Regions from separate parts of the Pseudomonas sp. X10 genome, predicted to be linked through region 3. Evidence: predicted binding sites of a transcription regulator. Region 3 holds the regulator's gene; each other region holds the start of a gene.
The links. The regulator FliA, encoded in region 3, starts transcription of late flagellar genes. The targets are predictions, from matches to a motif close to CTAAAGTTTNNNNNNNNNNNGCCGNTAA.
Positions count from the first base shown of each region.

Region 1: a site for FliA is predicted at 7,801-7,828, ahead of ACYU03_RS06160 (flagellar protein MotY). Genes of this name have one in related genera too.
Region 2: a site for FliA is predicted at 5,780-5,807, ahead of motA (flagellar motor stator protein MotA). Genes of this name have one in related genera too.

Region 1 is NZ_CM142677.1:1,315,938-1,326,263, forward strand. It holds gene ACYU03_RS06115 (ABC transporter ATP-binding protein) at 1-323, opposite strand, end outside; gene argF (ornithine carbamoyltransferase) at 320-1,240, opposite strand; gene ACYU03_RS06125 (molybdopterin-dependent oxidoreductase) at 1,609-3,717, shown strand; gene grxD (Grx4 family monothiol glutaredoxin) at 3,807-4,136, shown strand; gene bfr (bacterioferritin) at 4,222-4,692, opposite strand; gene ACYU03_RS06140 (bacterioferritin-associated ferredoxin) at 4,894-5,112, opposite strand; gene ACYU03_RS06145 (peroxiredoxin C) at 5,329-5,931, shown strand; gene rnt (ribonuclease T) at 6,020-6,691, opposite strand; gene pyrC (dihydroorotase) at 6,688-7,734, opposite strand; gene ACYU03_RS06160 (flagellar protein MotY) at 7,866-8,834, shown strand; gene ACYU03_RS06165 (argininosuccinate synthase) at 8,963-10,180, shown strand.
Region 2 is NZ_CM142677.1:5,160,037-5,170,362, forward strand. It holds gene ACYU03_RS23490 (NAD(P)H-hydrate dehydratase) at 1-201, opposite strand, end outside; gene queG (tRNA epoxyqueuosine(34) reductase QueG) at 266-1,348, shown strand; gene ACYU03_RS23500 (trimeric intracellular cation channel family protein) at 1,365-1,976, opposite strand; gene orn (oligoribonuclease) at 2,127-2,669, opposite strand; gene rsgA (small ribosomal subunit biogenesis GTPase RsgA) at 2,755-3,786, shown strand; gene motB (flagellar motor protein MotB) at 3,844-4,860, opposite strand; gene motA (flagellar motor stator protein MotA) at 4,864-5,715, opposite strand; gene ACYU03_RS23525 (HDOD domain-containing protein) at 5,846-7,381, shown strand; gene ACYU03_RS23530 (rhodanese-like domain-containing protein) at 7,427-8,251, shown strand; gene asd (archaetidylserine decarboxylase) at 8,248-9,111, shown strand; gene serB (phosphoserine phosphatase SerB) at 9,250-10,326, opposite strand, start outside.
Region 3 is NZ_CM142677.1:3,954,836-3,965,161, reverse strand. It holds gene flhB (flagellar biosynthesis protein FlhB) at 1-607, shown strand, start outside; gene flhA (flagellar biosynthesis protein FlhA) at 802-2,931, shown strand; gene flhF (flagellar biosynthesis protein FlhF) at 2,943-4,253, shown strand; gene fleN (flagellar synthesis regulator FleN) at 4,369-5,202, shown strand; gene fliA (RNA polymerase sigma factor FliA) at 5,199-5,939, shown strand; gene ACYU03_RS17910 (chemotaxis response regulator CheY) at 6,050-6,424, shown strand; gene ACYU03_RS17905 (protein phosphatase CheZ) at 6,443-7,231, shown strand; gene ACYU03_RS17900 (chemotaxis protein CheA) at 7,244-9,457, shown strand; gene ACYU03_RS17895 (protein-glutamate methylesterase/protein-glutamine glutaminase) at 9,503-10,326, shown strand, end outside.

The DNA.
Region 1 (10,326 bases), 2.6 Mb from region 3:
CCAATACCGAAGGCAATGTTCTGCGCCACGGTCAGGTGGGGGAACAGCGCATAGTCCTGGAACACCATGCCGATCCGGCGTTTCTCCGGGGCGAGGGTGAACCCGGCCCGGGAGATGACTTCTCCGGCCAGTTGGATCTCGCCCTCGTGCACCGGTTCGAAACCGGCGATCGCGCGCAAGGTGGTGGTTTTGCCGCACCCCGACGAGCCCAGCAGGCAACCGATGTCGCCTGCGTTCAGGTGCAGGTTGAGGTTCTGGACGATGCGCTGGTCGCCATAGCCGCAGGCGAGGTTGCGCAGGTTGAGCAGTAAGGGTTGACTCATGCGTGGTGGTAAGCCGGTTCTACAAGGAATTCGAGAAGGGCCTTCTGCGCATGCAGGCGGTTTTCCGCTTGGTCCCAGGCGACCGAACGAGGGTCGTCGAGCAGGTCCAGGCTGATTTCCTCGCCACGGTGGGCGGGCAGGCAATGCATGAACAGGGCATCGGGTGCCGCCAGGTCGAGTAGTTCGCGGGTGACCTGGTAAGGCGCGAAATGCGCCAGACGCCGTGCAGTTTCCTCCTCCTGGCCCATGGAAGTCCAGACATCGGTGCTCACCAGATGTGCGCCGCGCACGGCATCCTTCGGATCACGGACGATCTGCACGCGGTCGCCGGCCTGAGCGACAAAGCGCGCATCTGGCTCATAACCTTCGGGGCAGGCGACGCGCAGTTGGAAGTCGAACTGCATGGCGGCTTCTATATAGCTGTTGCACATGTTGTTGCCATCGCCGATCCAAGCTACGGTCTTGCCCTGGATCGAGCCACGGTGTTCGAGGAAGGTCTGCATGTCGGCCAGCAGTTGGCAGGGATGCAGGTCGTCGGACAGGCCATTGACCACCGGTACCCGCGAGTTGGCCGCGAATTCGGTCAGGGTGCTGTGGGCGAAGGTGCGGATCATCACTGCATCGAGCATGCGCGACATGACGATCGCGCAGTCGCCGATCGGCTCGCCACGGCCCAGCTGGGTGTCGCGCGGCGACAGGAAGATGGCCTGGCCGCCGAGCTGGATCATGCCGGCTTCGAACGACAGGCGAGTGCGGGTCGAGGACTTTTCGAAGATCATCCCCAGCACGCGGTTTTTCAGTGGTTCGAACAGTACGCCGCGATTACGCAGGTCCTTCAGCTCGATGCCGCGACGGATCACACTGAGCAACTCGTCGGGTGTGAAATCCATCAGGGAGAGAAAGTGCCTAGCGCTCATGATTGACTACCTTATTTGCAACGGACAGCAGGTCGACCGTAACGGTTTTCTTGACAACGGGAATGACCTGCGGCGAAAGCCGCACGGGGCGACGAAAATAGGGAAAGGCGCAATACTATAATTAAATGTCGCCTCAAACCAAGAGGGGTGGCATCGCCACTGTTTCAAAGGGTGTCGAAAACCCTTGTGCAGACACTGTTTTTTATTTTCTACAGCAGGGTTTTACACTGCCTGCCGTGCCCTTGGCAAACCGCGTGTCGTGATCGTGTTGCCTGATGTCGTCCGATTCACGTCGCGAACCTCTCTGGCAGCGGGCCGCAGGCGGGTGCATAGTCCGGCTGTCGTACAACAACAAAGCAGAGGCGGCCATGACCAAGACCCTGCATCACCGTGCCTGTCACCTGTGCGAGGCCATCTGCGGTCTGAATCTCGAAGTCACTCACCATGCCGACGGTCAGGCGCAGATCAGTTCGATCAAGGGCGATCCGCAGGACCCCTTCAGCCGTGGACATATCTGTCCCAAGGCCGTGGCCCTGCAGGATATCCAGAATGATCCTGACCGTCTGCGCCAGCCCCATCGGCGTATCGGCGAGCGTTGGGAACCGATCACTTGGGAGCAGGCCTTCTCCCTGGCGGCCGAGAGGCTCTGGGATATTCAGCAGGCCCATGGACGCAATGCCGTGGCGGTGTACCAAGGCAACCCCAGCGTGCACAACTATGGTCTGATGACCCACAGCAACTACTTCCTCGGCTTGCTCAAGACTCGCAACCGTTTTTCCGCCACCTCCGTCGACCAGTTGCCGCATCACCTGACCAGCTACCTGATGTATGGACATGGCCTGCTGCTGCCGGTCCCGGACATCGACCACACCGACTTCATGCTGATCCTTGGCGGCAATCCACTGGCATCCAATGGCAGCATCATGACCGTCCCGGATGTCGAGAAGCGCCTGAAGGCCTTGCAGGCGCGTGGCGGCCGCTTGGTGGTGATCGATCCGCGGCGCAGCGAGACGGCGGCCATGGCCGATCAGCACCTGTTCATTCGGCCGGGCGGTGATGCCGCATTGCTGTGTGGGTTGCTCAATACCCTGTTCGTGGAGAACCTGGCGCGTGGCTCGCATTTGCCCGTGCAAGGGCTGGAGTCGGTGCAAGAGGCCATTTCCCCCTTCGACGCCGAATCCATGAGCGCGCTGTGCGGGATACCTGCCGACGCGATCCGCCAACTGGCCCGTGACTTCGCGGCTGCCGACAAGGCGGTCTGCTATGGCCGCATGGGGGTGTCCACCCAGGCATTCGGTACGCTTTGCCACTGGTTGGTGCAGTTGATCAACCTGGTCACCGGTAACCTCGACCGGGTCGGCGGCGCGCTATGCACCGAGCCTGCGGTCGACCTGGTGGCCAGCACCTCGGGCGGACATTTCAATGCCTGGCAAAGCCGGGTCTCTGGCCTGCCCGAGTATGGTGGCGAACTGCCGGTGGCGGCATTGGCCGAGGAAATTCTCGAGCCGGGGGAAGGGCAGGTCCGGGCGCTGGTCACCGTGGCCGGTAATCCGGTGCTCTCCACGCCTAATGGACGACAGTTGGACCAAGCCCTGAATGGGCTCGAGTTCATGCTTAGCATCGACTTGTACATCAACGAGACCACACGCCATGCCGACCTGATCCTGCCTTCTACCTCGGCACTGGAGAACGATCACTACGACACCACGTTCAACCTGCTCGCGGTGCGCAATGTCACCCGTTTCAACCGGGCGATCCTGGCCAAGCCTGAAGGGACCTTGCACGATTGGGAGATCTTCGTCGGCCTGGCCCAGGCATTTGCCGAGCGAGCGCAGGTGACGCTGAAGCCGACCCAGGCGCCGGCACAGATGATCGACCATGGCCTGCGCCATGGGCGCTATGGTGATACCTCGCCCTGGCGCTTGTCATTGGAGACTTTGGCACAGCATCCACATGGCCTGGACCTTGGGGCGCTGCAGCCGAACCTGTCTTCAAGGCTCAAGACTCCGGGGCAGTGCGTCGAGGCGGCTCCCCAGGCCTTGCTCGACGATTTGCAGCGCCTTGCCCGGCAAGTGCCGCCAGAGCCTGGGCAACTGCTGCTGATCGGACGCCGGCATGTGCGCAGCAACAACTCCTGGATGCATAACTTCCACCGGCTGGTCAAAGGCAAGCCCCGTCATCAGTTGCTGATGAACCCGGCGGACCTCGCCGAACGGCAACTGCAGGATGGGCAATGGGTCCAGGTCAGTTCGCGGGTAGGCACGGTCCAAGTGCAGGTGCAGGCCAGCGACGAAGTCATGCCGGGCGTGGTCAGTCTGCCGCATGGTTATGGCCACGGGCGCAAGGGCGTGCACCTGGCGATCGCCAACGCCCAGGCGGGAGCCAGTGCCAATGACCTCACCGACGAGCACCGGCGCGACGCAGTGTCGGGCAACGCTGCGTTGAACGGTGTGCCGGTGGAGGTGGTGGCGGCCTGAGGATCGGCAAGGCCGAGCACGCTGCTCGGCTTTCCGATACAATGCCTCACCGTGCCGACGATCGTCGGAAAGTTCAGCCGAGGTGCTCCATGGATATCATCGAAACAATCAAAGAGCAGATTGCCAACAACACCATTCTGCTTTACATGAAAGGCTCGCCGAATGCCCCGCAGTGCGGTTTCTCGGCGCGTGCTGCGCAAGCTGTAATGGGTTGCGGCGAGAAGTTCGCTTACGTCGACATCCTGCAGAACCCGGAAATCCGCGCCAACCTGCCCAAGTACGCCAACTGGCCGACTTTCCCGCAACTGTGGGTCGGCGGTGAACTGGTCGGTGGCAGCGACATCATGCTGGAGATGTTCGAGAAGGGTGAACTGCAGACCCTGATCAAGGAAGCGGCCGCCAAGGCTTCCGAAGCCTGATTCCGTTCGCCGGGCCAGTTCGCTGGCCCGGTGGCACGCGCCAACAAAAAGCCCCGCGATTGCGGGGCTTTTTGTTGGCGAAAGGTTATTCGCTCATCTGCGATTGCAGGTAGTTCTCCAGGCCGACCTTGTCGATCAGACCCAGTTGGGTTTCCAGCCAGTCGATATGTTCTTCTTCTGACTCGAGGATGTCCTCGAGCAGCTCACGGCTGCCGAAGTCGCCCACGGTTTCGCAGTGAGCAATAGCGGCCTTGAGGTCGACCAGGCCCTTTTGTTCGATCTTCAGGTCGCATTCGAGCATTTCCCGGGTGTGCTCGCCGATCAGCAGCTTGCCCAGGTCCTGGACGTTGGGGATACCCTCGAGGAAGAGAATACGCTTGATCAGTTTGTCAGCGTGTTTCATCTCGTCGATGGATTCTTTGTACTCGTGCTTGCCGAGCTTATCCAGGCCCCAATCTTCGTACATGCGCGCGTGCAGGAAGTACTGGTTGATCGCGACCAGCTCGTTTCCGAGGATCTTGTTGAGATGCTGGATGACGCTTACGTCGCCTTTCATGATGGGGTCCTGCCCTTGTAGAAGTGTGCCTATAAGCAGGAGTTTGAGCCTGACAACTGTTGCTGTCAAACCTAAGTTATTGAATATTAAGTGAAAATTAATCGGAATAAGAATGTTTGTGAACCGCGTTTTAAGCCTAACTTCTTGAATTGCAGGCATAAAAAAACCGGACACTAGGTCCGGTTCTTCGAATTCAGGGTTTTATGCCGCAGTAAATTCTGCGGGATAGGGCAGGGCGGCTTGGCTGACCTGCAGATCAGTGAGGGTTTCACGCACCACCTGCTTGGCCAGGCAGGCACATTTGCCACACTGGGTGCCGACATTGGTGGCGGCTCGGACTTCCTTGTAACTGCAGCATCCTTCATAGATCGCATCGCGGATCTGTCCGTCGGTTACACCAACACAAAGACACACATACATAAGAGTCAGACCATCGCTGGTTACGGCTTGATGGTTTGGAGCTTAATGGTAATGAGAATGCTTGTCAAAACTCTTTCCCTAAGCCCTGTCCTTGAGCGACCGGCGGTTGAATTCGGCGTGTCACGTCAAGCGGTGTATGATGGCCGGCCTTTGTGTGATTCCGAGCGGACCATCCCGCTCGGGCAGTCCATTTTCACCATTATCAGGAGATATCGAATGAGTGTGCTCGTAGGCAAACAAGCCCCGGATTTCACCGTCGCCGCTGTACTGGGCAATGGCGAGATCGTCGACAGCTTCAACCTGGCCTCGGCCATCAAGGGCAAGTATGGCCTGGTGTTCTTCTACCCACTGGACTTCACCTTCGTCTGCCCGTCCGAGCTGATCGCCCTGGACAACCGCATCCCTGAGTTCCAAGCTCGCGATGTTGAAGTGATCGGCGTTTCGATCGACTCGCACTTCACCCACAACGCCTGGCGTAACACCCCGGTCGACAAGGGCGGCATCGGCCAGGTCAAGTACACCCTGGCAGCCGACATCTCCCACGAGATCTGCAAGGCCTATGACGTCGAGTCCGAAGGCGGCGTAGCTTTCCGTGGCGCCTTCCTGATCGACAAGAACGGCGTTGTCCGCTCGCAGATCGTCAACGACCTGCCACTGGGCCGTAACATGGACGAACTGCTGCGTCTGGTCGATGCCCTGCAATTCCACGAAGAGCACGGCGAAGTCTGCCCTGCCAATTGGAAGAAAGGCGACAAAGGTATGACCGCTTCGCCAGAAGGCGTTGCTGCTTACCTGAGCGAGAACGCTGGCAAGCTGTAAGCGCCAATGCGTGAAAAAAAACCGGCCTTGATCAGGCCGGTTTTTTTAGCTTCAAGCTTCAGGACTAGACAGGTTTGAAATTTGCAACTTAGTCGTTGAAGTCACGCCAGCCGCCCATTTCTTTCCAGCGGTTGACGATGCCGCAGAACAGTTCAGCGGTTTTCTCGGTGTCGTAGCGTGCCGAATGCGCCTCTCGGCCATCGAAGTCGATATCGGCGCTCTGGCAGGCCCGAGCAAGCACGGTCTGGCCATAGGCCAAGCCGGCCAGGGTAGCTGTGTCGAAGCTGGAGAAAGGATGGAACGGGTTGCGCTTGATGTCGTTGCGCGCCACCGCAGCATTGAGGAATCCCAGGTCGAAGCTGCTGTTGTGCCCGACCAGGATCGCCCGCTTGCAGCCATTGGCTTTCAGCGCCTTGCGTACGCCACGGAAAATGTCGGTCAGTGCCGTTTCCTCGCTTACTGCCATGCGCAGCGGGTGATCCAGCTTGATACCGGTGAACTCCAGCGCTGCCGGTTCGATATTGGCGCCTTCGAACGGCTCTACCCGATAGAAGTAGGTGTGCTCCGGGAACAGGAAGCCTTTCTCGTCCATGCCGATGGTGACCGCGGCAATTTCCAGCAGGGCGTCGGTGGCGCTGTTGAAGCCGCCGGTCTCGACATCCACCACCACTGGCAGGTAACCGCGAAAGCGTTCGGCCATCGGGTGACGTGGGCCGCTAACCTGACCGTCCTGGTCGTCATCAAAGCGATCTTCGCTCACGCATTGTCCTCCAGCAGGCGCCAGCGCAGCTTTTCACCGGCGCGCAGCGGAACGACGGTCTGCTCACCGAAGGGCAGGCTGTCGGGGGCAGTCCATTCGTCGCGGACCAGGGTGATGGTGTCGGTGTTTGCTGGCAGGCCATAGAAGGCCGGGCCGTGCAGGCTGGCGAAACCTTCCAGCTTGTCCAGGGCGTTACGTTGCTCGAAAGCCTCCGCGTACAGCTCGATAGCGGCATAGGCGGTATAGCAGCCGGCACAACCGCAGGCGGCTTCCTTGGCGTGGCGGGCGTGGGGTGCCGAGTCGGTGCCGAGGAAGAACTTGCTGCTGCCGCTGGTGGCGGCGTCCAGCAACGCCACCTGGTGGGTGTTGCGCTTGAGGATCGGCAGGCAGTAGAAGTGCGGACGGATACCGCCGACCAGCATGTGGTTGCGGTTGTACAGCAGGTGCTGGGCAGTGATGGTCGCGCCGACGTTGCTCGGTGCTTCCTTGACGAACTGCGCGGCATCGGCGGTGGTGATGTGCTCGAACACGACCTTGAGGGTCGGGAAGCGCTCGACCACACGGCTCAGGTGCTCGTCGATGAACAGCTTCTCGCGGTCGAACACGTCGACTTCACCGCGTGTCACTTCACCGTGCACCAGCAGGGGCATGCCGGCCTCGGCCAGGGCTTCGAGCACCGGGAAGATATTGTCGATGCTGGTCACGCCGGAGTCGGAGTTGGTGGTGGCGCCGGCCGGGTACAGTTTGGCAGCGTGGACGAACCCCGTGGCCTTCGCCGCGTGGATGTCCTCGGGGCGGGTGCGGTCGGTGAGGTAGAGCACCATCAGCGGCTCGAAGCGGCTGCCAGCCGGGCGTGCGGCCAGGATACGCTCACGGTAGGCGCCAGCCTCGGCAGCGTTACGCACTGGCGGGACCAGGTTGGGCATGATGATGGCGCGGGCAAAGGTGCGCGCCACGTCGCCGACAGTATGTGGCAGAACAGCTCCATCGCGAAGATGGATGTGCCAGTCATCGGGACGCAGGAGGGTCAGGCGATCGGACATTGGGGATTCCAGGCGGGTCGAACTCAGGGTGAATGCTACCGGAAAAGCCAAGGGCGAGCACTGGCTATCAAGTTTTGCCGGAGCGGACCGATAGCGTGCAGGTATGCCGTGGAAAATCTGTGGAGCCGCCCGTGCGCCAGCGTTACCTAGCCCTGTTCAGTGTGTTTGCCAGCCTGCCGGCCATGGCACTGACTTTCCAGACTCGCATGGAGAACATCGAGTGGAAGGTGGAGGGCGACCAATTCGAGTGCCGCTTGACCCAGCCTATCGCTGATTTCGGCAGCGGCGAGTTTGTGCGTCGGGCTGGCGAACAGGCGATTTTCCAGCTGCGCTCGCCCGGCAATGCGTTGGGTGCGGGTTCTGCCACCTTGCTGGCGGCAGCGGCGCCATGGCAACCGGGGCGGGGTGACATCAACCTGGGCGCGGTGCGTATGGCGCGCAGTGGCGTTCTTTTCACTTCATCCCAAGGGCAGGCCAGCCGCCTGATCAACGGTTTGCTCGACGGTCGCAGCACCGTGGTCCGCAACTACACGGGTGAGGGTGGCCGGGTGATGGAGGTCCGGGTGTTGCCGGTGAGCTTCAATAAAGCCTATAGCGATTATCAAACGTGTGTCAGCAAACTGTTGCCGATGAATTATGACCAGGTCCGCCAGGCCCAGGTGGGTTTTCCCGGCGGGGGGATCGAGCTGGACAGCGCTGCGAAGGCGCGCCTTGACGTGATTCTCGACTACCTGAAGGCTGATCCCACGGTCAATCACATCGAACTTGACGGTCACTCCGATAACAGCGGCAATCGCCTGGCCAACCGCGACTTGTCGCGCCGCCGCGCGTTGGCTGTCATGGAGTACCTCAAGGCCCGTGGTGTGCCCGAAGAGCAATTCACCGTTCGCTTTCATGGCGAACGCTACCCGCTGGTCAAGAACAGCAGCGCCGCGAATCGGGCGCGCAACCGCCGGGTGAGTATCCAGCTGGAGCGCTTGGCTCCGGTCGCAAAGCCGCTGGAGAACGCGCCTGACAAGCCTGCGGACACACCGGCCACCAGTGTTTCCGGCGCCCCGGCTGCGGCGCCGACGGATCCGGCCACGCCAGTAGGATCCTGAGCGCGACCAGTGGTCGCGCTCTCGACAGTTCTTGTCGCTTTGTCATCACAAGCTGTCGCCCCACTGTAAATTCCGCGGGAAGGCCGGTACAATCAACGGCTTTCCGTACAACCCCGTGGAGTGATGGCATGGCGGACGTAAAAAAGGTCGTACTGGCGTATTCCGGCGGCCTTGATACTTCGGTGATTCTCAAATGGCTGCAGGACACCTACAACTGCGAAGTGGTGACCTTCACCGCTGACCTGGGTCAGGGCGAAGAGGTCGAACCGGCCCGCGCCAAGGCCCAGGCCCTGGGCGTGAAAGAAATCTACATCGACGACCTGCGCGAAGAGTTCGTGCGTGATTTCGTCTTCCCGATGTTCCGCGCCAACACCGTCTACGAAGGCGAGTACCTGCTGGGTACCTCCATCGCCCGTCCGCTGATCGCCAAACGCCTGATCGAAATCGCCAACGAAACCGGTGCTGATGCCATTTCCCATGGCGCTACCGGCAAAGGTAACGACCAGGTGCGTTTCGAGCTGGGCGCCTATGCGCTCAAGCCTGGCGTCAAGGTCATCGCACCCTGGCGCGAGTGGGACCTGCTGTCCCGCGAGAAGCTGATGGACTATGCCGAAAAGCACGGTATCCCGATCGAACGTCACGGCAAGAAGAAGTCGCCGTACTCGATGGATGCCAACCTGCTGCACATCTCCTACGAAGGCGGTGTCCTGGAAGATACCTGGACCGAGCACGAGGAAGACATGTGGCGCTGGAGCGTTTCGCCAGAGAACGCCCCCGACAAGCCGACCTACATCGAGCTGACCTACCGCAACGGTGACATCAGCGCCATCGACGGTGTCGAGATGACTCCGGCCACCGTGCTGGCCACTCTCAACCGCATCGGCGGCGAGAATGGCATCGGTCGTCTGGACATCGTCGAGAACCGCTATGTGGGCATGAAGTCCCGTGGCTGCTACGAGACGCCTGGCGGCACCATCATGCTCAAGGCCCACCGTGCCATCGAGTCGATCACCCTGGACCGCGAAGTCGCTCACCTGAAGGATGAGCTGATGCCGAAGTATGCCAGCCTGATCTACACCGGTTACTGGTGGAGCCCAGAGCGCCTGATGCTGCAGCAGATGATCGACGCTTCGCAGGCCAACGTGAACGGCGTGGTGCGCCTGAAGCTGTACAAGGGCAACGTCATCGTCGTTGGCCGCAAGTCGGACGACTCCCTGTTCGATGCCAACATCGCGACCTTCGAGGAAGATGGCGGCGCCTATAATCAGGAAGATGCTGCTGGTTTCATCAAGCTCAATGCGCTGCGCATGCGCATTGCTGCCAACAAGGGCCGTTCGCTGCTCTGAGGTTGGCGCTTGGTGACGAAAAACCCGGCATGCCGGTAACGCTGTTCGCTTAAGCTTGAGTGTCTTCAGGTGGGGCTGCTACGCAGCCCATCGCGACACAAGGCCGCTCCCACAGATGGCAAGTGGGGCCTTGTGTCGCGATGGGG
Region 2 (10,326 bases), 1.2 Mb from region 3:
CATGGAAACCAGCCCTGCCCCACAACGCAGGGCCGCCTCGGCACTGAGCAACACCGCGCCACCAGTACCGAGATCACCACCGACGACCAGCACATGGCCAAAATCGCCCTTGTGCGCTTCCCGCCGGCGCGGTGGCAGGCTGGCCAGGTTCACGCTGCTGAGCAACTGTGGTGCATTAGTGGGGTGTTTGGTCTGGGGCATGGGGTCAAAGGCTCCGATGTCTGGCAGAATTATACGCACCTGAGCCCGTATTGCCTTATTTCCCATGTCCGCCGCCACCCTCGACCTCACCGCACTGGCCGAATCCATCAAGGATTGGGGCAGAGAACTCGGTTTTGCCCATGTTGGCATCGCCGGAGTGGACCTTGGCGAGCATGAACAGCACCTGCAACGCTGGCTCGACGCCGGCTACCAGGGCGAGATGGAGTACATGAGCGCCCACGGCAGCAAACGCTCGCACCCCGAGCAACTGGTGCCCGGAACCTTGCGCGTGGTGTCGCTACGCATGGACTACCTGCCCGGCGACACGCAGATGGCGCAACGCCTGGCCCAACCGGAAAAGGCCTACGTGTCCCGCTATGCCCTGGGGCGCGACTATCACAAACTGATCCGCAAACGCGTACAGCACCTGGCCGAACGCATACAACAGGCTATCGGCCCGTTCGGCTTTCGCGCCTTCGTCGACAGCGCGCCAGTACTGGAAAAGGCCATCGCCCAACAGGCCGGGCTCGGCTGGATCGGCAAGAACACCCTGCTGCTCAACCGCAAGGCTGGCAGCTACTTCTTCCTCAGCGAACTGTTCGTCGACCTGCCACTGCCGGTGGATGACGCCCAGGCCAGCGAACACTGCGGCCGCTGCCAGGCCTGCCTGGACATCTGCCCCACGGGCGCCTTCATCGGCCCTTACGTGCTCGATGCACGGCGCTGCATTTCTTACCTGACTATCGAGTTGAAGAACGCCATCCCCGTCGAACTGCGCCCGCTGATCGGCAACCGGGTGTTCGGCTGTGACGATTGCCAGATCGTCTGCCCATGGAATCGCTTCGCCCGCCCAACCAGCGAGGGCGACTTCAAACCACGCCACAACCTAGACAATGCCAACCTGGCCGAGCTGTTCCTGTGGGACGAAGCGACCTTCCTCAGCAATACCGAAGGCTCGCCCTTGCGCCGCGCGGGCTATGAACGCTGGTTGCGCAACCTGGCCGTGGGCCTGGGCAATGCACCGTCGACCATACCGGTCCTGGAAGCCCTGCGCGCCCGCCAGGACCATCCATCGGAACTGGTACGCGAACATGTGCAATGGGCGTTGGCCCAACACCAATCCCGCGCCCACACACCGCCCCTGTAGGAACGTATCGCGTCCCTCAATGCGCGTCGTTGTAGTGGAACTTCGGCATTTCCCAATGGAAACGGATCGCCAGCAGCCGCACCAGGAAACCGCCGAACAAAGTCAGCAGCATGGCCTGCTCGGCCGGCAACTCGAAGTACACGCACCCCAGGTAGAACCAGGCGGCGGCGAAGGACACGCTGGCATAGAGTTCACGGCGGAACACCAGGGGAATGTCGTTGCAGAAGATATCCCGCAGGATGCCGCCGAACACGCCCGTGATCACCCCACTGATGGACGCCACCAGCATGCCCTGGCCCATTTCCAGGGCGGTCATGCAGCCGATCAAGGTGAAGGCCACGAGCCCCAGGGCATCGAGCACCAGGAAAAGTGAACGCAGATGGCGCATCAGCGGCGCGATGAAGATGGTCACCAGTGCGGCAAAGCTGGTCAGCACCAGGTATTCCGGGTGTTTCACCCAAGTCAGCGGATAGTGCCCAAGTAGCACGTCGCGCACCGACCCGCCCCCCAGGGCGGTAACACAGGCGATGAGCACCACGCCGAACCAGTCCATGCCGCGACGCCCGGCCGAGAGCGCGCCGGTCATGGCTTCGGCGGTGATAGCAATGAGGTAGAGCATCAACAACATGGTGCGGATCCGTGCAGAGGGGGGCGCATTCTAACCGGGGGCACTCCCCTCAGCCACAGACTCCAAACTTCAAGCTGATCGCTGTCGCTCAGCCAACCAGGCAAGCCACCACTATCAGCGCACACCTCGTGCAGCTTGCAGCTTACCGGCTTAGCCCTTGATGAAGTGCTCGCGGTAGTGGCGCAGTTCGGCGATGGACTCGCGGATATCGTCCAGTGCCAGATGCGTGCCGCCCTTCTTGAAGCTGTCGCGAACCTGCGGCGCCCAGCGCGCGGCTAGCTCTTTGAGGGTCGAAACGTCCAGGTTGCGGTAGTGGAAGTACTCTTCCAGCTTCGGCATGTGCCGGTAGAGAAAGCGGCGGTCCTGGCAGATGCTGTTGCCGCAGATCGGCGACTTGCCCTTCGGCACCCATTGCTCCAGGAACTTCAGGGTGGCCTCCTCGGCCTCGGCCATGCTGACGCGGCTCTCACGCACGCGCTGGGTCAGGCCTGAGGCGCCATGGGTGCGGGTGTTCCACTCGTCCATGCGCGACAGCACTTCATCGCTGTGGTGGATGGCGATCACCGGGCCTTCGGCCAACGTATTCAGCTCGCTGTCGGTCACGATGGTGGCCATCTCGATGATGACATCGTTGTCCGGATCCAGGCCGGTCATTTCCAGATCGATCCAGATCAGGTTCTGCGGGTTCTGCATGGTAGGCTCCTCGACTAAGCCGCCATATTAGCCTACATGCTAAACTGCCTGCCGTTTTCTATCGCCCCGCCACCACGGAACCTCCATGGCCAAACGCCAGCTCAATCGCCGCCAGAACTGGCGTATCGAAAAAATCCAGAATGAGCGCGCTGCCCGCGCCGCCAAACGCGAGCAGCACGTGCTGCAAGAGCTCGAAGGTGGAGACCTGGGGCCAGAACAACTGGGCCTGGTGATCGCCCACTTTGGAGTGCAGGTCGAGGTCGAAGCCCAGGAAGGCGAAGTCGCCGGCCAGGTGTTCCGCTGCCACCTACGCGCCAACCTGCCAGCCCTGGTCACCGGCGACCGCGTGGTTTGGCGTGCAGGCAACCAGGGCATTGGCGTGATCGTCGCGCAGATGCCCCGCAGTACCGAGCTATGCCGCCCGAACAACCACGGCCAACTCAAGCCGGTGGCGGCCAACGTCGACCTGATCGTGATCGTCTTCGCCCCCGCGCCGGAACCCCAGGCCAACCTGATCGACCGCTATCTGGTGGCTGCCGAGCACGCCGGCATCCGGCCCTTGCTGTTGCTGAACAAGGCCGACCTGATCAACGAGCAAAACGCTCCGGCGCTCAACGCCCTGCTGGCGGTGTACCGGCAACTGGGCTACCCCCTGCTGGAGGTCTCGGCCCATCAAGGCGATGGCATGCAACGCCTGCAGGAGGCCCTGGACGGACATATCAGCGTGTTCGTCGGCCAGTCAGGCGTCGGCAAGTCTTCGCTGGTCAACAGCCTGCTGCCCGACGCCCAGACACGCGTCGGCGACCTGTCCGAATGGTCGGGGCAAGGTACCCACACCACCACCACTGCCCGTCTCTATCACTTCCCTGGCGGCGGTGAGCTGATCGACTCCCCAGGCATCCGTGAGTTCGGCCTGGGTCATGTCAGCCGCGATGATGTCGAAGCGGGTTTCATCGAGTTCCGCGATCTGATCGGGACCTGCCGCTTCCGTGACTGCAAACACGACCGCGAGCCTGGCTGCGCCCTGCTCATGGCCCTGGAAGATGGCCGCATCCAGCCTCAACGCATGAACAGTTACCGCTCGATCATCGCCAGCCTGCCTGAAGACAGTTACTGATACCCACAAGGAGGCCGAAACAGGCCTCCTGCCCGGTGCATCCGCAAGGAAGCCGGTTTACTCCTGGGCGTCGTCCATCTTCAATACACCCTCCTCGAAGATGTTCAGCTTCTGCCGCAACTCGCGAGGCTGCACCGGCTCCAGGGCTGGCGCCGCGTCTTCGGCTTTCGGCACAGCCGGCTCCACTGCGCCCGGATTGCCGGTCGACGAAGGGGTCGGCTCCGCCTGTTCACCTTCGATAGTACGCTGGGCCTTCTTGGTCAGGACGATAATGTCGATCCGCCGGTTGACCGGGTTGAATGGATCTTTGCGGTCGAACAGCGACGACGAGGCGTAGCCGACCACCCGCGCTACCTGCTCGTCCGGGTAGCCGCCAGCAACGAGCGCGCGACGGGCAGCATTGGCACGGTTGGCCGACAGCTCCCAATTGCCGAAGTTGCCGGTGCCGGCGTAAGGCTTGGCATCGGTGTGGCCGCTGATGCTGATCTTGTTCGGCACAGCCTTGATGGTGTCGGCCATGGCCAACAGGATGTCTTCGAAGTATGGCTGCAGGCGCGCGCTGCCCAGATCGAACATCGGCCGGTTCTCGGCATCCATGATCTGGATGCGCAAGCCATCCTGGGTGATCTCGAACAGGATCTGGTCCTTGAACTTCTGCAGCTGCGGGTTCTCCTCGACCTTGTTCTGCAACTCTTGCAGCAGCAGTTCGAGACGCTCGCGCTCAACCTGCTCGGCCATGCTTTCGATCTTGTCCTGGCCCAGGTGAATGCTGGTATCGGGCGTCGCCTCGGACCTCACCTCAGGGTTGATGGTCTTTTCCGGCGAGAGCTGGGGCGAACCGCCCAAGTCGATGATGTAGGGCGTACCACTCTCAGAGAAGCCAATCGGGTCCTTGAAGTAACCGGCGATGGCGATCTTCTGCTCCGGAGTGGCGTTGGACAACAGCCAGAGCACCAGGAAGAACGCCATCATTGCCGTGGCGAAGTCGGCGAAGGCGATCTTCCAGGAGCCGCTGTGATGATCGCCACCAAAGCGCTTGACGCGTTTGACGATGATGGGCTGATTGTTCTCCATGACTCAGCGACCGCGAACCGCTTGTTCCAGCTCCATGAAACTCGGCCGGTGCGCCGGGTAGAGCACCTTGCGCCCGAACTCGACAGCCAGCGATGGCGGCATGCCAGAGGCCGAGGCGACCAGCGACGCCTTGATCCCCTCGTAGACGTTCAGCTCTTCCTTGGCATCGTGGCGCAGCGCGTGGGCCAACGGACCGAAGAAGCCGTAGGCCGCCAGGATACCGAAGAAGGTGCCGACCAGTGCCGCGCCTACGTGCAAGCCGATCGAAGTCTGGTCGCCATCGCCGAGCGAAGCCATGGTCACCACAATGCCCAGTACCGCCGCGACGATACCGAAGCCGGGCATGCCATCGGCGATGCTGTTCACCGCGTGAGAAGGGTGGTCCAGCTCCTCCTTGAGGCTCAGCAACTCCATGTCGAACAAGCCCTCGAGCTCGTGCGGGGCCATGTTGCCGGTCGACATGATGCGCAGGTAGTCACAGATGAACGCGGTCATGCGGGCATCGCCGAGCACCGCCGGGTACTTGGCGAAGATCGGGCTGGCCGCGGGGTCTTCGATATCGCCCTCGATGGCCATCATGCCTTCGCGGCGGCTCTTGTTGAGGATCTCGTAGACCAGGCCTAGTACTTCCAGGTAGAAGGTATGGGTAAAGCGGGTGCTGAACATCTTCAGCGACTTCTTGATTACATGCATGGTCATGTAACCAGGGTTGGCCTGGAGGAAGGCACCAAAAGCCGCACCGCCAATGATCAGCACTTCGAAAGGCTGGATCAGAGCCGCGATTTTACCGTGGGACAGTACATATCCGCCGAGGACGCTCGCGAATACGACAATGATGCCGATAATTTTAGCCATAGATTCAAAGCACTTACAGTCGTGGTCAGGGTCGGGGGCGGAAGCGTGTAAACTCTTCTTCTACTTATCGGCAGGACTGCGCCAGACTATAGCCAGCCAAAGCGAAAAGCCAGTTTGAGCCGATATCACAATGCCACTTGACACCCAGTTCCCTACTCGGATCCCTCCTACTCTCGACGCCTGGGTGAAACTTCTCGATGGCGTCCGCTTGCCGGTTCCGAAGACCAGCCACGACCGTGTGCTGACCGCCATCAACGACAGTCGACGGTCTCTGCGCGACATCGCCGAACTGATGCAAGGCAGCCCCGCGCTGGTGCTCAGCGTCATGCGCGAAGCCAACCACCCGGCCAATGCAAGCCAGGCGGAACCGGCTGAGAGCCTGGAGACTGCCCTCAACCGCCTTGGCCTCGCCCGTACCGGCAAACTGCTCGGGCGCCTGCCCGCCGTGCCGACCGAGGATATCCCGCCAGTCCTGCGTCAGTTCCAGTTGATCAGCCAGCACGCCAGCCAACAGGCCAGTGGCTTGTTCGCCGGCCGCCTGGCACGCTTGTGGCAGGAAATCCACTGGGGCAGCCTGTTGTTTCTCGCTCCGCTCTGGCCGCTGGCTGTCACCCATCCGAAGCTGCTCGACACGTGGGAGCTGCGGGTGATTCACAAAAGCGAAGAAGCCGGGCCGGTCGAACAGGAGCTGTTCGGCGTGCGCCTCATGCAACTGTGCCGGGCCATGGCCGAATATTGGCGTCTGCCAGAGTGGGTAACCCAGGGGTACCGGCTGCTGCTGGACGAGCGCGAAGAACTGGCCAAAGCCCTGAGCATCGCCCGCGACCAAAACAGCCTGCATCAGCAGCAGCGCCTGGATGAGGAGCCCGGGTTACGACGCTGGTTCAACCAACCGGCCAACACCGTACTGCTGGCCAACGGCCTGGCCCTGGCAGCCCAGGTCGGCTGGGACCATCCACATCTGCTGCGCTGGCAACTGCTGACCAGCCTCTACCTGCAAACCTCCCTGGACGACGTACAGCAGCAGGTGCACCAGCAGGCGGCAGCCAGTGCCCGCCAGCATGCAGGCGAGGCCCTGTACCACCCTGCCGAAGCCCTGATCTGGCCATGGCAGCAACGGCGCCCGCATCCAGACATGCTGCCACCGCCACCCCCGTCGTCACAGGACCTGGGCACCTGGCGCAAGCTGTGCGGCGAACTGCTGGCCCACCCCAGCCCGTTCGGCAACACCATCCACTTGAGCACCCATGCCAAGCGAGCCCTGATGTCCTGCGGCATGCGACGGGTCCTGCTGCTGATGCTCGACAAGGGCAACAACAGCCTGCGCACGCAGCAAAGCGCCGGCCTGCCCAAGGAAGTCGAGGCGCTAAACCTGCCCATCGAAGAGAGCAAGCTGTTGCAGCGCCTCATGAGCCAAGCCGCGCAACTGCGCCTGACGCCGGAGAATCACACCCAGTTCTCGAACCTGATGCCCGCGCCGCTGCGCGCCCTGTTCAAGAGCCAACACCTGCTGCTGCGCTCGGTGGCCGTGAATGGCCAGGTACTGATGCTCGTGATCGCCGACCAGGATGGCAAGCCACTGGCCGACATCAGCCTGCAAGCCTTTGGCAAGACCGTGCAATGTATCGAGCGCGCCCTGGCTGCCTTCGGCAACCGCAACGCCTGAGCCATGCGCTACAATCGCCCCTCTGTTCCACCCTGGAGACTGTGGATGACTGACTTTTCTGGTTTGCCCCTGGTGATCGAGCCGGCCGACCTGCTGCCTCGCTTGGATTCGCCGCAGCTGATCCTGATCGACCTGACCAGCGCCAACCGCTATGGCAGTGGCCATGTGCCCGGTGCCCGCTTCGTCGATCCCAAGCGCACCCAGCTGGGCCAGCCGCCGGCACCCGGCCTGTTGCCGAGCCGTGCCGACCTGGAAAAGCTGTTCGGTGAGCTGGGCCATCGCAGCGACGCGGTCTACGTGGTCTATGACGATGAAGGCGGCGGCTGGGCAGGCCGCTTCATCTGGATGCTCGATGTCATCGGCCACAAGCACTACCACTACCTCAATGGTGGCATCCAGGCCTGGCCGGCCGACAAGCTGTCCACAGAGGTGCCACCCAGTGCCGGAGGCCCGGTCAGCCTGCAACTGCATGACGAGCCTACCGCCACCCGCGAGTACCTGCAGAGCCGGCTGGGCGCCGCCGACCTGGTGATCTGGGATGCACGCAGCCCGGGCGAGTACCGCGGCGAGAAGGTCCTGGCCGCCAAGGGTGGACACATTCCGGGCGCGGTCAACTTCGAATGGACCGCCGGCATGGACCTCAACGACAACTTGCGCATCCGCCAGGACATGCCCGAGATCCTCGAACAGCTGGGCATCACCCAGGACAAGGAAGTGGTCACCCACTGCCAGACCCACCACCGCTCCGGCTTCACCTACCTGGTGGCCAAGTCCCTCGGTTATCCACGAGTCAAGGCATACGCCGGCTCCTGGGGCGAATGGGGCAACCACCCGGACACGCCTGTAGAGACGTCTAAGGACACACAATGAAATCCCGCTTGTTCATCATCAGCCAGTACCTGCTGCCGCATCACCTTCTGTCACGGCTGGCCGGCTGCATCGCCGAGTGCCGCGTACGCTGGCTCAAGAACGCCTTCACCGCCTGGTTCGCCAAGCGCTACCAAGTGGACATGTCCCAAGCCCTGGTCGAGGACGTGACCGCCTACGAGCACTTCAACGCTTTCTTCACCCGCGCCCTCAAGCCTGGCGCGCGCCCCCTCGATGAAACCCCAGGCGCGATCCTCTGCCCCGCCGACGGCGCAGTCAGCCAGCTCGGTCCCATCGAGCACGGCCGCATCTTCCAGGCCAAGGGCCACAGCTTCAGCGCTCTGGAGCTGCTCGGCGGCGATCCAGCCAATGCCGCACCGTTCATGGGAGGCGAGTTCGCCACCATCTACCTGTCGCCGAAGGACTACCACCGCGTGCACATGCCGCTGGCCGGCACACTGCGCGAGATGATCTACGTGCCAGGCCGCCTGTTCTCGGTCAACCAGACCACGGCGGAGAATGTCCCCGAGTTGTTCGCCCGGAACGAGCGTGTGGTCTGCCTGTTCGACACCGAGCGCGGCCCGATGGCCGTGGTGCTGGTCGGAGCGATGATCGTGGCCTCCATCGAAACCGTCTGGGCCGGCCTGGTGACGCCACCAAAGCGTGAGCTCAAAACGTTCCGCTACGATGACGCCAGCCGCGCACCGATCCACCTGGAGAAAGGCGCCGAATTGGGTCGTTTCAAGCTGGGCTCGACCGCCATCGTGCTGTTCGGTCCAGAGCAAGTGAAATGGGCCGAGACCCTGGGCGCCGGATCTGCCGTGAGCATGGGCCAGCAATTGGCATTGCCTGTTCAGAGCTGAACCGCAACGCATAGAAAAGGCCCTGCATGAATCCTGTCATGCAGGGCCTTCTTTTTATGGGCAGCCGGGGGATTAGCGTTGTAGGGTCCTGGCCGGTCCCGCGCTACTCGGGACCGGCAGGTGGCCCTTCATACCCCGTCAGGCACGCCCATCTCGGTCGCGCATGCCCAGCAGGTACAACACACCGTCCAGCCCCAGGGTCGAAATGGCCTGCTTGGCCGACTGTTTTACCAGCGGCTTGGCACGGAAGGCCACGCCCAGGCCCGCCAGCGCCAACATCGGCAGGTCATTGGCGCCGTCGCCAACGGCAATGGTCTGCTCCAACTGCAGGCCTTCCTTGCGCGCAAGCTCGGTGAGCAGGTCAGCCTTGCGCTGAGCGTCGACAATCGGTTCGACCGCCACGCCGGTCACCTTGCCATCCACCACTTCCAGTTCGTTGGCGAACACATAGTCGATGCCCAGGCGAGCCTGGACTTGCTTGGCGAAATAGGAGAAGCCGCCAGATAGAATGGCCGTCTTGTAACCCAGGCGCTTGAGCTCAGCGAACAGGTTCTCGGCACCCTCGGTCAGACGCAGGGATGCGCCGATCTCATCCAGCACGCGCACATCCAGGCCCTTGAGCAGCGCCATACGCTCCTTGAAGCTGGCGCGGAAGTCCAGTTCGCCACGCATGGCCCGCTCGGTGATCGCGGCTACCTGCTCGCCGACCCCGGCCGCCTTGGCCAGTTCGTCGATCACTTCGGCCTCGATCAGCGTCGAGTCCATGTCGAACACTGCCAGGCGGCGGTTACGGCGGAACAGGTTGTCCTGTTGAAAGGCGATATCGATGTTCAGCTCCTGGGCCAGGGCCAGGAAGTCAGCGCGCAATGCCTGGGCATCGCTCGGCTCGCCACGCACGGAAAACTCGATGCAGCCCTTGCCCTTTTCCAGCGGGGCATCCAGGGCCACGCGCGCGGACAGGCGGTCGATATGCTCGATATTCAAGCCATACTGGGCGATGATCGCGCTGACCCGTTGCAGTTGCTCGGCGGTGACCTTGCGGCTGAGCAGCGTAACGATATGCCGGGCTTCGCCCTGGCTGTCGACCCAATGCTGGTAGTCGACCTCAGAAATCGGGGTGAAACGCGCCTGCTGCCCGAGTTCGTGAGCCTTTGCCTGGATATCCTGCAGCACCCTCGAGGCCGCCTCGGTGTCAGGAATATCCACCAGGATGCC
Region 3 (10,326 bases):
GTTGGAACAGGCGATCATCCATAGCGTCCAGTTGGTTGGCTGGAGCGCATTGTGGATGGCCGCCGGGTTGCTGCTGATCGCGGCGGTGGACGTACCGTTCCAGCTCTGGCAGGCGCACAAGAAGCTGAAGATGACCAAGCAGGAAGTGCGCGACGAATACAAGGACATCGAAGGCAAGCCTGAGGTCAAGCAGCGTATCCGCCAGTTGCAGCGCGAAATCTCGCAGCGGCGGATGATGGCGGCGGTCCCTGAAGCCGACGTGATCATCACCAACCCGACCCACTATGCCGTGGCGCTCAAGTACGACCCGGAGAAGGGCGGGGCGGCGCCCTTGCTGTTGGCCAAGGGCACCGATTTCATTGCCTTGAAGATTCGCGAGATCGGGGTCGAGCACAAGGTGCAGATCCTTGAGTCGCCAGCCCTGGCGCGGGCGATCTACTACTCCACCGAGCTCGAGCAGGAGATTCCGGCTGGGCTGTACCTGGCGGTGGCGCAGGTGTTGGCCTACGTGTTCCAGATCCGCCAGCACCGGGCCGGTAAGGGCAAAGCGCCGGAGCCGCTCAAGGACGACCTGCCGATCCCCCCGGACCTGCGCCGCGATACCTGACAGCCACACAGAGCAAGCGCCCACGCTGGACTTGTAGGAGCGGGCTTGCCCGCGATGCATCGGTACCGGCAACGCAGACTGACATTGGTGCGCGATCCGCTTCTACTTGCCGCTTGTAAAAGTTGGAAAGCTTCTTGCAGAGCCAGCGCCAGGCGCCACCCAGGCGTCAAAGTTTTGCTTCAAGAGGACTCGCGGTGGATCGCACTCAGTTAATCAACAGCGCCCGAACCAACCTGGCAGGTCTGGGGCGGGGCAATCTCGGCGTGCCGCTGTTGTTGCTGGTGATGTTGGCAATGATGATGTTGCCGGTGCCGCCGTTCCTGCTCGATGTGTTCTTCACCTTCAACATCGCGCTGTCGATCGTGGTCCTGCTGGTTTGCGTGTACGCCCTGCGTCCGTTGGACTTTGCCGCGTTCCCGACCATCCTGCTGGTGGCGACCTTGTTGCGTCTTGCGCTGAACGTGGCGTCGACGCGGGTGGTGATGCTCCACGGCCATGAGGGCCACCAGGCGGCGGGCAAGGTGATCCAGGCCTTCGGTGAGGTGGTGATCGGCGGCAACTACGTCGTCGGTGCGGTGGTTTTCTCCATCCTGATGATCATCAACTTCGTCGTGGTCACCAAGGGCGCTGGCCGGATCTCCGAGGTGAGTGCGCGCTTCACTCTCGACGCCATGCCCGGCAAGCAGATGGCCATCGACGCCGACCTCAACGCCGGCCTGATCGATCAGGCCCAGGCTAAGTCGCGTCGCGCCGAGGTGGCCCAGGAGGCCGAGTTCTACGGTTCGATGGACGGTGCCAGCAAGTTCGTTCGCGGTGATGCCATCGCTGGCCTGCTGATCCTCTTCATCAACCTGATCGGCGGCATGCTGATCGGCATGCTGCAACATGGCATGCCGTTCAGCGAAGCGGGCAAGGTCTACGCCTTGCTGACCATCGGTGACGGTTTGGTGGCGCAGTTGCCCTCGCTGCTGCTGTCCACCGCTGCGGCGATCATGGTCACCCGGGCCTCGGGCTCCGAGGACATGGGCAAGCAGATCAATCGGCAGATGTTCGATTCGCCCAAGGCGCTGGCGGTGTCCGCAGGTTTGATGGTGGTCATCGGCCTGGTGCCGGGCATGCCGCATATCGCCTTTCTCAGCCTTGGCCTGATCGCCGCTGGCGGTGCTTACCTGGTCTGGCGCAAGCAGCAACAGGTCAAGGTCAAGGCACAGGAGGAGGCGCAGCGCGAGCAAGACCTGCTGCCATCGCCCCAACGTGCCCTGGAGACCAAGGAGCTGGGCTGGGACGATGTGACGCCGATCGACATGATCGGCCTGGAGGTCGGCTACCGTCTGATTCCGCTGGTCGACCGCAACCAGGGCGGGCAGTTGCTGGCGCGGATCAAGGGGGTGCGCAAGAAGCTCTCCCAGGACCTGGGCTTCCTCATGCCCACCGTGCACATCCGCGACAACCTCGACCTGGCACCCAGCGCTTATCGCTTGACGCTGATGGGGGTGATCCTGGCCGAGGCGGAAATCTATCCGGACCGCGAACTGGCGATCAACCCGGGTCAGGTGTTCGGCACGCTCAACGGTATCGCCGCGCGCGACCCGGCGTTTGGCCTGGAAGCGGTGTGGATCGACGTCGGCCAGCGCAGTCAGGCGCAGTCGCTGGGCTACACGGTGGTGGATGCCAGTACCGTGGTCGCCACCCACCTGAACCAGATCCTCTACAAGCACTGCCATGAGCTGATCGGCCACGAGGAAGTCCAGCAACTGTTGCAGGTGCTGGCCAAGGCCTCTCCGAAGCTGGCCGAGGAGTTGGTGCCGGGTGTCATTTCCTTGTCGGGCCTGCTCAAGGTGCTGCAGGCATTGCTTGCCGAGCAAGTGCCAGTACGCGACATCCGCAGTATCGCCGAGGCGATCGCCAACAACGCGGGCAAGAGTCAAGATACCGCCGCATTGGTTGCGGCAGTGCGTGTTGGATTGTGTCGAGCTATCGTGCAAAGCATTGTCGGCGTTGAGTCCGAGCTGCCTGTCATTACCCTCGAGCCAAGGTTGGAACAGATTTTGCTCAATAGTCTGCAAAGGGCTGGGCAAGGCCAAGAAGACGGTGTGCTTCTTGAGCCGAGCATGGCCGAGAAGCTGCAGCGTTCATTGATCGAAGCGGCTCAACGCCAGGAGATGCAGGCGCAGCCGGCGATCCTTCTGGTCGCAGGGCCGATCCGCGCGATGCTGTCGCGTTTCGGCCGTCTGGCGGTGCCGAACTTGCATGTTTTGGCGTACCAGGAAATACCGGACAACAAGCAAGTGACTATCGTTGCCACCGTGGGCCCCAACGGCTGAGGTAGTGGGATATGCAAGTTAAGCGTTTTTTCGCCGCCGATATGCGTCAGGCCATGAAGCTGGTCCGTGATGAGCTCGGCTCCGATGCCGCGATCATTGGCAACCGGCGGATCGCCGGCGGTGTCGAGCTGACGGCTGCGCTGGACTACAAGCTGTCCGCCTTGTCGCCACGGGTGCCCAACGTCGAACTGGAAGACGAGTTGCGCAAGACCCAGTCGCGCATCGCCACCGCCCAGGCCGAGTTGAGCAGCCGCAACGAAAGTGACGAAGGCAACCGGCAGCTGTTTGCCGGGTTGCCGCTGACCGCCTCTGAGCCGCTGGTCGAGCCGCACGCCGATGAGCCGGCTGCCCCGGCCCGGCCAGCACCCGCAGCGGTCGACCCGCGCCTGTTCGACGCCATGCGTTCGGAGCTCTCGGGCCTGCGCGAACTGTTGGAAGTGCAGCTCGGCTCCCTGGCTTGGAGCCAGCTGCAAGGCAACAAGCCGCAGCAGGCCAACCTCTGGCGACGCTTGCAACGCATCGGCCTGTCTGGCCCGCTGTCGCGGGAGCTGCTTGACCTGACCGCGAGGATCGAAGAACCGCGCCAGGCCTGGCGCATGCTCTTGGCGCACCTGGCGCGGATGATCGACGTGCCGCAAGTCGAGCCGATCGAGGAGGGCGGGGTCATCGCCATGGTTGGCCCTGCCGGTATGGGCAAGACCACCACCCTGGCCAAGCTGGCCGCTCGCTATGTGCTCAAGTACGGCGCGCAGAACCTCGCGCTGGTGAGCATGGACAGCTTCCGTATCGGCGCCCAGGAGCAGTTGAGGACCCTGGGCAGGATCCTCAATGTCTCGGTGACCCATGTCGACCCCGGCCAGTCCCTGGCCCAGGCGCTGGAGCCGTTGCTGCGCAAGCGGGTGATCCTGATCGACACCGCTGGCCTGCAGGCCAGCGATCCGGCCCTGCGCATGCAATTGGAAACCCTTGCCGGACGCGGCATTGCCGCCAAGAACTACCTGGTGCTGGCAACCACCAGCCAGAAGCAGGTGCTGACCGCCGCCTACCATAGCTACAAACGCTGTGGCCTGGCCGGTTGCATCCTGACCAAGCTCGATGAAACGGCCTGCCTCGGCGAAGTGCTGAGCCTGGCCATCAGTCATGAGTTGCCGGTGGCCTATCTGACCGATGGGCCCCGCATTCCTGATGATTTGCACCTGCCGCGGCGGCACCAATTGGTCAGTCGTGCGGTCAGTGTTCAGTTGCAGGACGAGCCCAGCGAAGAGGCGATGGCCGATATGTTCGCTGATCTCTACCACAATCCGGGCAAACGCGTGGGTTGAGGATGATACTGTTGCAAAATATCTGCATGAAGGGGTTGCCCGGTTTGGCTCCGGCGTTGACAGCACAGCCCCTCAATGTGGCCTGGGTCTAAGCAAGACAAGGTAAAGAACAAATATGGGTAGCATGCATCCCGTACAGGTGATCGCCGTAACCGGTGGCAAAGGTGGCGTCGGCAAGACTAACGTTTCAGTGAATCTGTCATTGGCGCTGGCTGACCTTGGCCGCCGCGTCATGCTGCTGGACGCCGATCTTGGCCTGGCCAACGTCGACGTGTTGCTCGGGCTGACGCCCAAGCACACCCTGGCCGACGTCATCGAAGGGCGCTGCGAGCTGCGCGATGTGCTGCTGCAGGGCCCAGGTGGGGTGCGCGTCGTGCCGGCCGCCTCCGGTACCCAGAGCATGGTGCACTTGGCGCCGGCCCAGCATGCTGGCCTGATCCAGGCCTTCAGCGAGATCGGTGACAACCTCGACGTGCTGGTCATCGACACCGCTGCAGGTATCGGTGACTCGGTGGTCAGCTTTGTCCGCGCCGCCCAGGAAGTGCTGCTGGTGGTGTGCGACGAGCCTACGTCGATCACTGACGCCTACGCGCTGATCAAACTGCTCAACCGTGATTACGGCATGAACCGTTTTCGCGTCCTGGCGAACATGGCCCAGAGCCCGCAGGAAGGGCGCAATCTGTTCGCCAAGTTGACCAAGGTCACGGACCGCTTCCTCGACGTCGCCCTACAATACGTCGGCGCCGTGCCCTACGACGAATGTGTTCGCAAGGCCGTGCAGAAGCAGCGTGCCGTCTACGAAGCCTTCCCTCGTTCCAAGTGCGCGCTGGCCTTCAAGGCCATCGCCCAGAAGGTCGATAGCTGGCCGTTGCCTGCCAACCCGCGTGGGCACCTGGAGTTCTTCGTCGAGCGCCTGGTGCAGCCCACTAGCGCGGGTCCCGTCCTATGAATGCAAGCGGTTTCCAGATGTACAGCAAGGCCTCGCGTGACGCGCAGTACGACCTGGTCGAGCGTTACGCCCCGCTGGTCAAGCGCATCGCCTATCACCTGTTGGCACGCCTGCCAGCCAGCGTGCAGGTCGAAGACCTGATCCAGGCCGGCATGATCGGCCTGCTGGAAGTCGCCAACAAGTACGATGCCAGCAAAGGCGCCAGTTTCGAGACCTATGCCGGCATCCGCATCCGTGGCGCCATGCTCGATGAGGTGCGCAAGGGTGATTGGGCGCCGCGTTCGGTACACCGCAATACCCGCATGGTCAGCGACGCGATCCGTGCAGTTGAAGCAAAAACCGGCCGTGACGCTAAAGATCACGAGGTTGCTGCCGAACTCCAATTGAGTCTCGATGATTACTACGGGATCTTGAACGATACCTTGGGCAGCCGTTTGTTCAGTTTCGACGACCTGTTGCAGGACGGCGAGCACGAAGGCCTGCACGAGGATGGCGCCAGTGCCCAGCCCGAGCCGTCGCGCGACCTGGAGGACGAACGCTTCCAAGCCGCCCTGGCTGATGCGATCGCCAACCTGCCGGAACGCGAGCGTCTGGTCCTGGCGCTGTACTACGACGAAGAGCTGAACCTCAAGGAAATCGGTGAGGTCCTGGGGGTCAGCGAGTCGCGTGTCAGCCAGCTGCACAGCCAGTGTGCGGCGCGGTTGCGCAGCCGCCTGGGGGAATGGCGGGCGCGCTGACCCAAGGCTCATTGCAGTCGTTGCCTACGTAGTGCCGAATTGATTGAAGTGCACGCTCAGCGCTGAGCGTGTTTAAGACTGCTTGGAGGTCTATCTAATTGAACAAAGACATGAAAATCCTCATCGTTGATGACTTCTCGACGATGCGGCGGATCATCAAGAACCTGCTGCGCGACCTGGGCTTCACCAATACCCAGGAGGCTGATGACGGCACCACCGCGCTGCCGATGCTCGAAAGCGGCCATTTCGATTTCCTGGTGACCGACTGGAACATGCCGGGCATGTCCGGTATCGACTTGCTGCGCAAGGTGCGCGCCGATGAGCGCCTCAAGCACCTGCCAGTACTGATGGTCACCGCCGAAGCCAAGCGCGACCAGATCATCGAAGCGGCCCAGGCAGGGGTCAATGGCTACGTGGTCAAGCCTTTCACCGCTCAGGTGCTCAAAGAAAAGATCGAGAAGATCTTCGAACGCGTCAACGGCTGAGTCCGTCAAGGGGGCGCCATGGAGCCAATACATTCGTCTTTGGGGGAGTTCGAAGCGACCCTGAAGAAACACGCCCAGGAACTGGTCGAGAGCCTCGAGCGGGGACGGTTCGGCGAGGCGGTGCAGCTGATCCATCAGTTGAACCAGACCCGCGACCGCGGCCTGTACCACGAAGTCGGCAAGCTCACCCGTGAGCTGCACAGCGCCATCGTCAGCTTTCAGATCGACCCGCGCATGCCGCAGGCCGAGGAAGTGTCGCAGATCACCGATGCCACCGAGCGCCTGTCCTATGTGGTCACGCTGACCGAAGGCGCGGCCAACCGCACCATGGACCTGGTCGAGGAAAGCACGCCGGTGCTCAATGACCTGGCGGCGGAGGCCAAGGCCCTGAGTGTCGACTGGCAGCGCTTCATGCGCCGCGAAGTGGCGGCCTCGGAGTTTCGCGAGCTGGCCAAGCGCGTCGACAGTTTCCTGACGCGCAGTGAAGAGGGGAGCCGCAAGGTCGCTGGCCACCTCAACGATATCCTGCTTGCCCAGGACTATCAGGACCTGACCGGCCAGGTGATCAAGCGCGTGACCCACCTGGTCACCGAAGTGGAAAGCAATCTGCTCAAGCTGGTGCTGATGGCCAGCCAGGTCGACCGTTTTGCCGGTATCGAACATGACCACCAGCAACTGCGAGCTGAAAAAGATCAAGAAAAATATCCGACTCGGGGTGAAGGTCCGCAGATTCATGCCGATAAGCGTGAAGACGTCGTGTCCGGTCAGGACGATGTCGATGATCTGCTGTCCAGCCTGGGTTTTTAGGGAGCACGTTTAATGAGCTTCGGCGCCGATGAAGAAATCCTGCAGGATTTCCTGGTAGAAGCCGGCGAAATTCTTGAGCAACTGTCCGAGCAACTGGTCGAGCTGGAAAGCCGGCCCGATGATGCCGACCTGCTCAATGCGATCTTTCGCGGTTTTCACACTGTAAAAGGGGGCGCCGGCTTCCTTCAGCTCAATGAGCTGGTGGAGTGCTGCCACATCGCCGAGAACGTGTTCGACGTCCTGCGCAAGGGCGAGCGGCGCGTTGATGCGGAATTGATGGACGTGGTTCTCGAAGCGCTGGACGCCGTCAACGGCATGTTCGGCCAGGTACGCGAACGCAACGAGGTTACCCCGGCGACGCCCGAGTTGTTGGCCGCCCTGTCGCGCCTGGCCGAGCCTGCCGCCGCACCAGCCGAGGTTGCGCCGCAGCCGGTGGCCGAAGCGCCAGCGGCTGCGGCGGACATCACCGACACCGAGTTCGAACAACTGCTCGACTCCCTCGATGCGGTCAAGGCCGAGGCTGAGGCCGCCGAGCAGGCGCAGGCTGAAGCGGTTGGTGAGGCGGGCGGTGAGGAGATCACCGACGCCGAGTTCGAGGCGTTGCTCGACCAGTTGCACGGCAAGGGACAGTTCGCGCCGGAGGTCGCCGACAGTGGCGCCGAGGCAGCAGCACCTGCCAGCGATGAGATCACTGACGACGAGTTCGAGGCGCTGCTTGACCAGTTGCATGGTAAGGGCACCTTCGCCGCCGACGCCTTGCCAACTGCCGCCAGTGTTGCTGTGAGCGAGACGGGCACGACCGAAGCGGCTGACGACCACATCACCGAATATGAATTCGAAGCCCTGCTGGACCAGATCCACGGCAAGGGCAAGTTCTCCGAAACCACGGCTGGCTCGCTAACCACCGCTAGCGCCGTGGCTGCCAAGCCTGAAACCCAGGCCCAGGGCAAGCCGACCCCGGCGCCAGTGCCGAAGCCATCCCCGGCCGCCGCCGCCAAACCTGCCGCCGCTGCGCGCGCTGCTGCGCCAGCGGTCGACAAGCATACGATCAGTGAAGCGGAAACCACGGTGCGGGTCGATACGGCGCGCCTGGACGAGATCATGAACATGGTCGGCGAACTGGTGCTGGTGCGTAACCGCCTGGTGCGCCTGGGCTTGAACAGCGCCGACGAGGCCATGTCCAAGGCGGTCTCCAACCTGGATGTGGTCACCGCTGACCTGCAGACCGCGGTCATGAAGACCCGCATGCAACCGATCAAGAAAGTTTTCGGGCGCTTCCCACGCTTGGTTCGCGACCTGGCTCGCCAGTTGAAGAAAGAGATCAACCTGGAACTGGTCGGTGAAGAAACCGACTTGGACAAGAACCTGGTCGAGGCCCTGGCCGACCCGCTGGTGCACCTGGTGCGCAATGCCGTCGACCATGGCATCGAGATGCCGGAAGAGCGTGAAGCCGCCGGCAAGGCGCGTGGCGGCAAGGTGGTGCTTTCGGCCGAGCAGGAAGGCGATCACATCCTCCTGTCGATCTCTGACGACGGCAAGGGCATGGACCCCAACGTGCTGCGTGCCAAAGCGGTGGAGAAGGGCCTGATGGACAAGGACGCCGCTGACCGCCTGAGCGAATCGGACTGCTACAACCTGATCTTCGCGCCGGGCTTCTCGACCAAGACCGAGATTTCCGACGTGTCTGGCCGTGGTGTCGGCATGGACGTGGTCAAGACCAAGATCTCCCAGCTCAACGGCTCGATCAACATCTACTCGGCCAAGGGCCAGGGCTCGAAGATCGTCATCAAGGTGCCGCTGACCCTGGCGATCATGCCGACCTTGATGGTCATGCTTGGCAACCAGGCCTTCGCCTTCCCGCTGGTCAACGTCAACGAGATCTTCCACCTGGACCTGTCGCGCACCAACGTGGTCGACGGCCAGGAAGTGGTGATCGTGCGCGACAAGGCTCTGCCGCTGTTCTATCTCAAGCGTTGGCTGGTCAGCTCCGCCAAGCATGAGGAGCAGCGCGAAGGCCATGTGGTGATCCTCTCGGTCGGCACCCAGCGCATCGGCTTCGTGGTCGACCAACTGGTGGGCCAGGAAGAGGTGGTGATCAAGCCGCTGGGCAAGATGCTCCAGGGCACCCCGGGCATGTCTGGCGCCACCATCACCGGCGACGGCCGCATCGCGCTGATCCTCGACGTACCGAGCATGCTCAAGCGTTACGCGGCGCGGCGTATTTGATTTCGGCGGCGCAGCCTGGCGGTTGCGCCGCCTAACGGAGTGTTTATGGCAGTCAAGGTCCTGGTGGTGGATGATTCCGGTTTCTTCCGCCGCCGTGTCTCGGAAATTCTCTCGGCGGACCCGACGATCCAGGTCGTGGGTACCGCGACCAATGGCAAGGAAGCGATCGACCAGGCACTGTCGCTCAAGCCCGACGTCATCACCATGGACTATGAAATGCCCATGATGGATGGCATCACCGCCGTGCGTCATATCATGCAGCGTTGCCCGACGCCGGTCCTGATGTTCTCTTCGCTGACCCACGAAGGCGCCCGCGTCACCCTCGATGCCCTGGATGCCGGCGCGGTCGATTATCTGCCGAAGAACTTCGAAGACATTTCGCGCAACCCGGAGAAGGTCAAGCAGTTGCTGTGCGAGAAGGTGCATACCATCTCCCGCAGCAACCGCCGCTTCGGCGGCTTCGCCACGCCGCACCCGGCTTCGGTCCCAGCGCCTGCGAGCAGCCATGCCGCCAGCGTTCCTGCGCGCGCGGCGGCTCCGGCCCGTGCAGCCGCCGCGCCGTTGCACAGCGCTCCAGCGCCCAAGCGCAAGCCTTACAAGCTGGTTGCCATCGGCACCTCCACCGGTGGTCCAGTGGCCTTGCAGCGGGTGCTGACCCAGTTGCCGGCCAGCTTCCCGGCGCCGATCGTGTTGATCCAGCACATGCCGGCGGCGTTCACCAAGGCCTTCGCCGAGCGGCTCGACAAGTTGTGCAAGATTCGCGTCAAGGAAGCCGAGGACGGCGACGTGCTGCGCCCAGGTTTGGCACTGCTGGCGCCGGGTGGCAAGCAGATGATGGTCGACAGCCGTGGCACGGTGAAGATCCTGCC